Regions from separate parts of the Citrobacter freundii complex sp. 2025EL-00176 genome, predicted to be linked through region 2. Evidence: riboswitches for the same ligand, from Rfam matches in the RefSeq annotation. Region 2 holds a riboswitch; the other holds the start of a gene.
What was found. Region 2 has a riboswitch for thiamine pyrophosphate ahead of thiM (hydroxyethylthiazole kinase). Riboswitches for the same ligand answer to the same signal wherever they lie in the genome.
Positions count from the first base shown of each region.

Region 1: linked by a shared signal. The riboswitch ahead of thiC (phosphomethylpyrimidine synthase ThiC) and the one ahead of thiM (hydroxyethylthiazole kinase) in region 2 are both predicted to bind thiamine pyrophosphate.

Region 1 covers NZ_JBRYHT010000023.1:9,947-13,600, reverse strand. The annotation lists gene thiC (phosphomethylpyrimidine synthase ThiC) at 1-1,689, opposite strand, end outside; TPP riboswitch at 1,778-1,887, opposite strand; gene rsd (sigma D regulator) at 1,940-2,419, opposite strand; gene nudC (NAD(+) diphosphatase) at 2,519-3,292, shown strand; gene hemE (uroporphyrinogen decarboxylase) at 3,343-3,654, shown strand, end outside.
Region 2 covers NZ_JBRYHT010000002.1:234,098-237,751, reverse strand. The annotation lists gene ACVXHP_RS08250 (efflux RND transporter permease subunit) at 1-94, shown strand, start outside; gene ACVXHP_RS08245 (TetR/AcrR family transcriptional regulator) at 87-704, shown strand; TPP riboswitch at 925-1,021, shown strand; gene thiM (hydroxyethylthiazole kinase) at 1,053-1,841, shown strand; gene thiD (bifunctional hydroxymethylpyrimidine kinase/phosphomethylpyrimidine kinase) at 1,838-2,638, shown strand; gene ACVXHP_RS08230 (GntR family transcriptional regulator) at 2,680-3,426, shown strand; gene ACVXHP_RS08225 (PfkB family carbohydrate kinase) at 3,400-3,654, opposite strand, start outside.

The DNA of each region.
Region 1 (3,654 bases), on a different contig from region 2:
GGCGGTGAACGGGTCGAGCGCGAGGTTAAACTGATCTTCCCAGCGGAATTCAAAGCGCGCTTTCGACATGGCGTTATCGCGGATCTGCGCGCCCGGATGGCCTTTGGCTAAATCCGCGGCGTGGGCGGCAATTTTGTAGGTGATCAGCCCCTGCTTCACATCTTCTTTGTTCGGCAGGCCGAGGTGCTCTTTCGGCGTCACGTAACACAGCATCGCACAGCCGAACCAGCCGATCATCGCGGCGCCAATGCCGGAGGTAAAGTGGTCATAGCCCGGCGCAATATCGGTCGTCAACGGCCCTAAGGTGTAGAACGGCGCTTCGTGGCAACTCTCCAGCTCTTCGGTCATGTTGCGCTGAATCATATGCATCGGCACGTGGCCCGGGCCTTCAATCATCACCTGCACGTCGTATTCCCAGGCAATTTTGGTCAGCTCGCCCAGCGTATGCAGTTCGGAGAACTGCGCCTCGTCGTTGGCATCCTGAATGGAGCCGGGACGCAGGCCGTCGCCCAGCGACAGGGAAACGTCGTAGGCGGCGCAGATTTCGCAAATCTCGCGGAAATGTTCGAACAGGAAGTTTTCTTTGTGATGGGAGAGACACCATTTCGCCATGATTGAACCGCCGCGCGAGACAATACCGGTCAGGCGCTTGGCGGTCATTGGCACGTAACGCAGCAGTACGCCCGCGTGAATGGTGAAGTAGTCGACGCCCTGTTCGGCCTGCTCCAGCAGCGTATCGCGGAACGCTTCCCAGGTGAGATCTTCGGCGATCCCGTTTACCTTTTCTAACGCCTGATAGATCGGCACGGTGCCGATCGGTACCGGGCTGTTACGCAGGATCCACTCGCGGGTTTCATGAATATAGCGGCCGGTGGAGAGGTCCATCACTGTATCCGCGCCCCAGCGGGTCGACCACACCAGTTTTTCCACCTCTTCTTCGATGGAGGAGGTGACCGCCGAGTTACCGATGTTGGCATTCACTTTCACCAGGAAGTTGCGGCCAATGATCATCGGCTCCGATTCTGGGTGGTTGATGTTGGCAGGAATAATCGCGCGGCCTGCGGCCACTTCATCACGCACGAATTCCGGGGTGATGTTTTCCGGCAGGCGCGCGCCGAAACTCATCCCCGGGTGCTGGTGGCGCAGCACTTCGCTGCGAATGCGCTCGCGGCCCATGTTTTCACGGATGGCGATGAACTCCATTTCGGGCGTGACGATCCCCTGGCGGGCGTAGTGCAACTGGGTGACGCACTTGCCCGCTTTGGCGCGTTTTGGCGTCAGCAGGCCGGTAAAGCGCAGCTCGTCCAGACCATCGTCGGCCAGACGTTCTTTGGTGTAAGCCGAGCTACGGTCGTCTAATTCTTCGCTATCGTTACGTGCATCAATCCACGGCTGGCGCAGTTTCGCCAGGCCCTGCTGGACGTTAATCGCCACCTCAGGATCGCCATACGGGCCGGAGGTGTCGTACACCGGCACGGCTTCGTTCGCTTCAAACTGCGGGTTGTCTTTACTGCCGCCAATCAGCGTTGGGCTCAGTTGGATCTCGCGCATCGGGATGCGGATATCTGGCTGCGACCCGGTGATGTAGATGCGCTTCGAGTTAGGAAAGGCGGTCCCTTCCAGGGTATCGATAAAGTGTTGCGCCTGGGCGCGTTGTTCACGGCGTGATGGTTTAGTAGTGACAGACATAGCTCATTCCAAATAAAAGTAAGGATATGGCTTGTCAGACGACGGATTGAGTAATGGATGTGCGCCGCCCGTAAAGGCAGCAACATAAAGCTGAATTACTCTTGTTCCCTTCGCAGGTATTAGCCTGATCAGGTTCCGCGGATCCCGAATTAACGGTCTCAGCCTACGCTTTCACGTAAGGCACTCCGACAAGAAGCAACCTCTGTTGATAGAGGTAATGAATGTAAACTACGCGTTAATGCGGAAAATCTCAAGCTGGGCGTTTGAATTCGCTAAGCGTTTTAAAGGCCAGCATGATCAGTTGATCCTCCAGCAGGAAGCGCGCTTCCAGCGCTTCGCCAATATCGGAAAGCGCCTGCTGGAGCTGGTGAACGTTATCCTCATCGATGGCGTTTTCCAGCGTTGAGTCATAGTAATCCATTATCAGTTGGGTATTGGCATCCAGCTGTGGCCAGATTTTGCTGGCGTTTAAAAGCGGACTCTCACCTTCCATTTTATGGATAATGCGTTCATAAATACTGAAGTGTCCGGCAGACAGATAGTCGACCAGACGCTGGCAAAAATTATCGAGCGCTTTCTCATTGAGGCGCATAAACGACTCTTTGCCCGGTTTCAGGCCAACCAGATCGTAGTAAGCCACGAGCAGGTGCTTACGAATATTCAGCCAACGGTCGACCAGTTTGTGATGCCCATGGACACGCTCTTTCAGGTGTTCTAACTGGTTTAACATACGTTGACCCTCGTATCGATAAGTTTAAAATCTGCTCACGTCAATCTTGTAAAAATAATGTTAATAACATGCCTGTGAAGCAAAGGTAGCGCAAGAGATATGGATCGAATAATTGAAAAATGGGATCGCGGCTGGTGGATAGTGAGCCACGAACAAAAATTATGGTTGCCCGCTGGGGAATTACCCTATGGCGAGGCGGAAAATTTCGATCTTGCGGGCCAGCGCGCACTTCAGATAGGCGAGTGGGAAGGCGATCCAGTCTGGCTGGTGCAGCAGTCGCGTCGCCACGACATGGGTTCGGTGCGCCAGGTTATCGACCAGGACGTGGGCCTGTTTCAGTTGGCGGGGCGCGGCGTACAGCTGGCTGAGTTTTATCGCTCGCACAAATTCTGCGGCTACTGCGGGCATACCATGCGCCCGAGCAAAACCGAGTGGGCGATGCTGTGCAGCCACTGCCGCGAGCGCTACTACCCGCAAATCGCTCCCTGCATTATCGTCGCCATTCGCCGCGATGATTCCATTCTGCTTGCCCAGCACGTACGCCATCGCAACGGCGTGCATACCGTGCTGGCCGGTTTTGTCGAAGTCGGCGAAACCCTGGAGCAGGCGGTGGCACGCGAAGTCATGGAGGAAAGCGGGATCAAAGTGAAAAATCTGCGCTACGTGACCTCGCAGCCGTGGCCGTTTCCGCAATCGCTGATGACGGCGTTTATGGCAGAGTACGACAGCGGCGACATCGTCATCGACCCGAAAGAGCTGCTTAATGCCAACTGGTATCGCTACGACGATTTACCGCTCTTACCCCCGCCTGGCACCGTCGCGCGTCGTTTGATCGAAGATACGGTGGCAATGTGTCGGGCTGAGTACGAGTAAAGAACGAGTGGTGATACACTGATGGACTGACGCAATAAGGAACTGCAAAAATGACCGAACTGAAGAACGATCGTTATCTGCGTGCGCTGCTGCGCCAGCCCGTTGATGTCACCCCGGTATGGATGATGCGCCAGGCGGGCCGCTATCTACCGGAATATAAAGCCACGCGCGCCGAGGCGGGCGATTTTATGGCGCTGTGTAAAAACGCCGAGCTGGCCTGCGAAGTTACGCTGCAGCCGCTGCGTCGCTACAAGCTCGATGCGGCGATCCTCTTCTCGGATATTTTGACTATTCCGGATGCAATGGGGCTTGGGCTGTACTTTGAGGCCGGGGAAGGCCCGCGCTTCACCTCACCGATTACC
Region 2 (3,654 bases):
GACGCTGCTCTTTGTCCCAATGTTTTTTATTCTCATTCAGCAGGGAATCTCGAGACTGAAAAAAGGCAAACGTAAGGAATGCAATAATGGTTAATCAACGCGGGCGGCCAATGAAGTCCCGCCCTCGCATTTTACAAACGGCATGTGAGCTGTTTCTCAAGCATGGCATTGATGTGTCTCTTGATACTATTGCCAGTGAAGCAGGGACAACGCGGCCGACACTTTATAGCCATTTCCCTGGGGGAAAGGATGCTCTCCTGCTGGCGACGTTTGAATTTCTGAATGACAAAATGCAGCCGCCTTTACGCCAGTTACTCCAGGAGCAACTGGATTTTCCCGATCTCCTGAGAGGGTTTGCCCGGGTTGTACAAAATCATTTCTACACTCCGGAGAATATCCATTTCCAGCGTTTATTGATTCAAGTGCTGGTTCAAAAGCCTGATTTACATTCCATGCTGGAGCAAAGAAACTCTGGACGCGTTTTGCAGGCGTTGACAGAAATTCTGCAACAGAAAAATGATGAAGGAATAGTAACGTTAGATAATCCGGAATTACAGGCTACTGCTTTCCTCGGGTCCATTATGGGATATCTGCTTCCTGGTGCAATAATTGCGCAAAAAGCAGTTGATCCCCATAAACTTGAGAAATTGGCTGAATGTTCAGTTGCAACGTTTCTGTCTGCCTGGGAATTTAAGCGGGGATGATCGTTGTGTCTCAGCAATGAGAGGCTATACGAAATGCCTGAGTGGATAACATCGCCTTCGGCAATGATCACCCTTTCCAGAATCAACCCCTGCTGTTCACTTCCCTCGCTGACTGGTAAAGTATGGGGTGTGGATACATTCCGCCATTCAGTAAATGGATAGCAGGGGCTCGAGTATGTAAGTTTCTCTCGCTATCCTTTAATATTATTGAGTTTTATGTAACAACGACTCGGGGTGCCCTTCCTGGTGAAGGCTGAGAAATACCCGTACCACCTGATCTGGATAATGCCAGCGTAGGGAAGTCTGACACTGCTCGTGTCCCTTCTTCGCGCGGGCAGGAGCTGAACCATGCAGCCTGACCTGCACAGCCGCGCGCTCGCGGCCCACGCCTTACACCAATTTAGAACGCTTTCCCCCCTTACGCACTGTATGACCAATGAGGTCGTGCAAAACTTTACCGCCAATGCGCTGTTGGCGTTAGGCGCATCACCTGCGATGGTGATTGAGCCCGAGGAAGCCAGCCAGTTTGCGGCTATCGCCAGCGCGTTGCTGGTTAACGTCGGCACGCTTACTCGTGACCGGGCCACGGCGATGCGCGCTGCCGTTGAGCAGGCACACCTTGCCAGAACTCCCTGGGCGCTCGATCCCGTTGCCGTGGGCGCACTCGATTTTCGCCGCCGCTTTTGTCTGGATTTACTGTCGCTACAGCCAGCCGTAATTCGCGGTAATGCCTCAGAAATACTGGCGCTGGCGGGGATTAATAGCGGGGGACGTGGCGTGGACACGACCGATACGCCAGCCGCTGCGCTTGGCGCTGCCCAAGCGCTGGCTCGTCGGGTTGGAACCATTGTCGTGGTGACCGGCGAAGTGGACTATGTTACCGATGGTCAGCGTACCGTCTGCGTGAATGGTGGCGATATATTGATGACGCGCGTAGTCGGCACAGGATGCGCGCTATCTGCGGTCGTTGCGGCCAGCTGTGCATTGCCCGGTGATCGGCTTGATAACGTCGCTTCCGCCTGCAGCTGGATGAAACAGGCCGGACAAATCGCCACGCAACAATCGACCGGACCGGGCAGTTTTGTCCCGGCATTTCTCGACGCCCTCTATAACCTGAACGCGCAGGAGCAAGCATGAAACGGATTAACGCATTAACGATCGCCGGAACCGATCCAAGCGGTGGCGCGGGTATTCAGGCTGATTTAAAAACTTTCTCCGCGCTTGGCGCTTATGGCTGTTCGGTGATCACCGCGTTGGTGGCGCAAAATACGCGTGGGGTGCAGTCGGTGTATCGCATTGAACCTGACTTTGTTGCCGCACAACTGGACTCGGTGTTCAGCGATGTACGTATCGATACCACCAAAATCGGTATGCTGGCGGAAGCGGATATTGTTGAAGCGGTCGCCGAACGTTTGCACCGCCATCGGATGCAAAATGTGGTGCTGGATACGGTGATGCTGGCGAAAAGCGGCGATCCATTACTGTCGCCCGCGGCGGTAGAAACGATGCGCACCCGTTTGCTGCCACAGGTTTCAATTATCACCCCAAATTTGCCGGAGGCAGCGGCATTGCTCGGCGCATCGCATGCGCAAACTGAGCAGGAGATGTTAGAACAGGGAAGGGCGCTGCGAGCGCTGGGCTGTGAGGCGGTGCTGATGAAAGGCGGTCATCTGGAAGATGCGCAAAGCCCGGACTGGCTGTTTACCCGTGATGGCGAACAGCGTTTTACTGCACCAAGGGTGTTGACCAAAAATACCCACGGTACCGGTTGTACTCTTTCCGCAGCGCTGGCGGCGCTACGTCCACGGCATAACAATTGGGCTGATACGGTACAGGAAGCCAAACTGTGGCTTTCGGCGGCGCTGGCACAGGCCGACACGCTGGAAGTGGGTGAGGGAATTGGTCCGGTGCATCATTTCCACGCGTGGTGGTAATGAGTATACTGGCTGCAGAAACGGCTGCAGGAAAAAGATAAATGGAACAAGCGCATACCCAGCTTATCGCGCAATTGAATGAACGCATTGCAGCGGCAGATAACACGCCGCTGTATATGAAATTTGCGCAAACGGTGAAGAACGCTGTGCGCAGCGGGATCCTTGAGCATGGCAATATCCTGCCCGGCGAGCGCGATCTCAGTCAGTTGACCGGCGTGTCGCGAATTACGGTACGCAAGGCGATGCAGGCTCTGGAGGAAGAAGGCGTGGTGACACGCGCCCGCGGTTACGGGACGCAGATCAACAACATCTTCGAGTATTCGCTCAAAGAAGCGCGGGGTTTTTCGCAGCAGGTCGTTTTACGCGGAAAAAAACCGGATACGCTGTGGGTCAACAAGCGCATAGTGCCTTGTCCGGAAGAGGTGGCACAGCAGTTGGCTGTTGCCGTCGGCAGTGAGGTCTTCCTGCTCAAACGTATTCGCTATGTTGATGAAGGCGCCGTTTCTATTGAAGAGTCATGGGTACCGGCCCAACTAATCCATGATGTGGATGCTATCGGCGTTTCGCTGTATGACTATTTCCGCAGCCAGCATATCTTCCCGCAGCGTACGCGTTCACGCGTCAGCGCGCGGATGCCAGACGCGGAGTTCCAGGCGCATATTCAAATGGACAGCAAAGTGCCGGTGCTGGTGATCAAGCAGGTAGCGCTTGACCAGCAGCAACGGCCCATTGAATACAGCATCAGCTATTGCCGAAGCGATCTATACGTGTTTGTGTGCGAGGAGTAACGTCTCTCGCGAGGGGGCGCAATCGCCGCCGCGATGCCCGACTACCCAGGACGCCACCGCATTGCCCAGAAGTACCGCATCAGCCAGCGCCCAGCCTGACGCCAGTCCGGCCAGCATGCCGCCGGCGTGACTGTCTCCTGCGCCAATGGTATCAACGACGGTGGTCTTAAATGCTGGCACACAACCGGATGTTTGTGCGCTGAAATACCACGCGCCGTCCTTATCGTG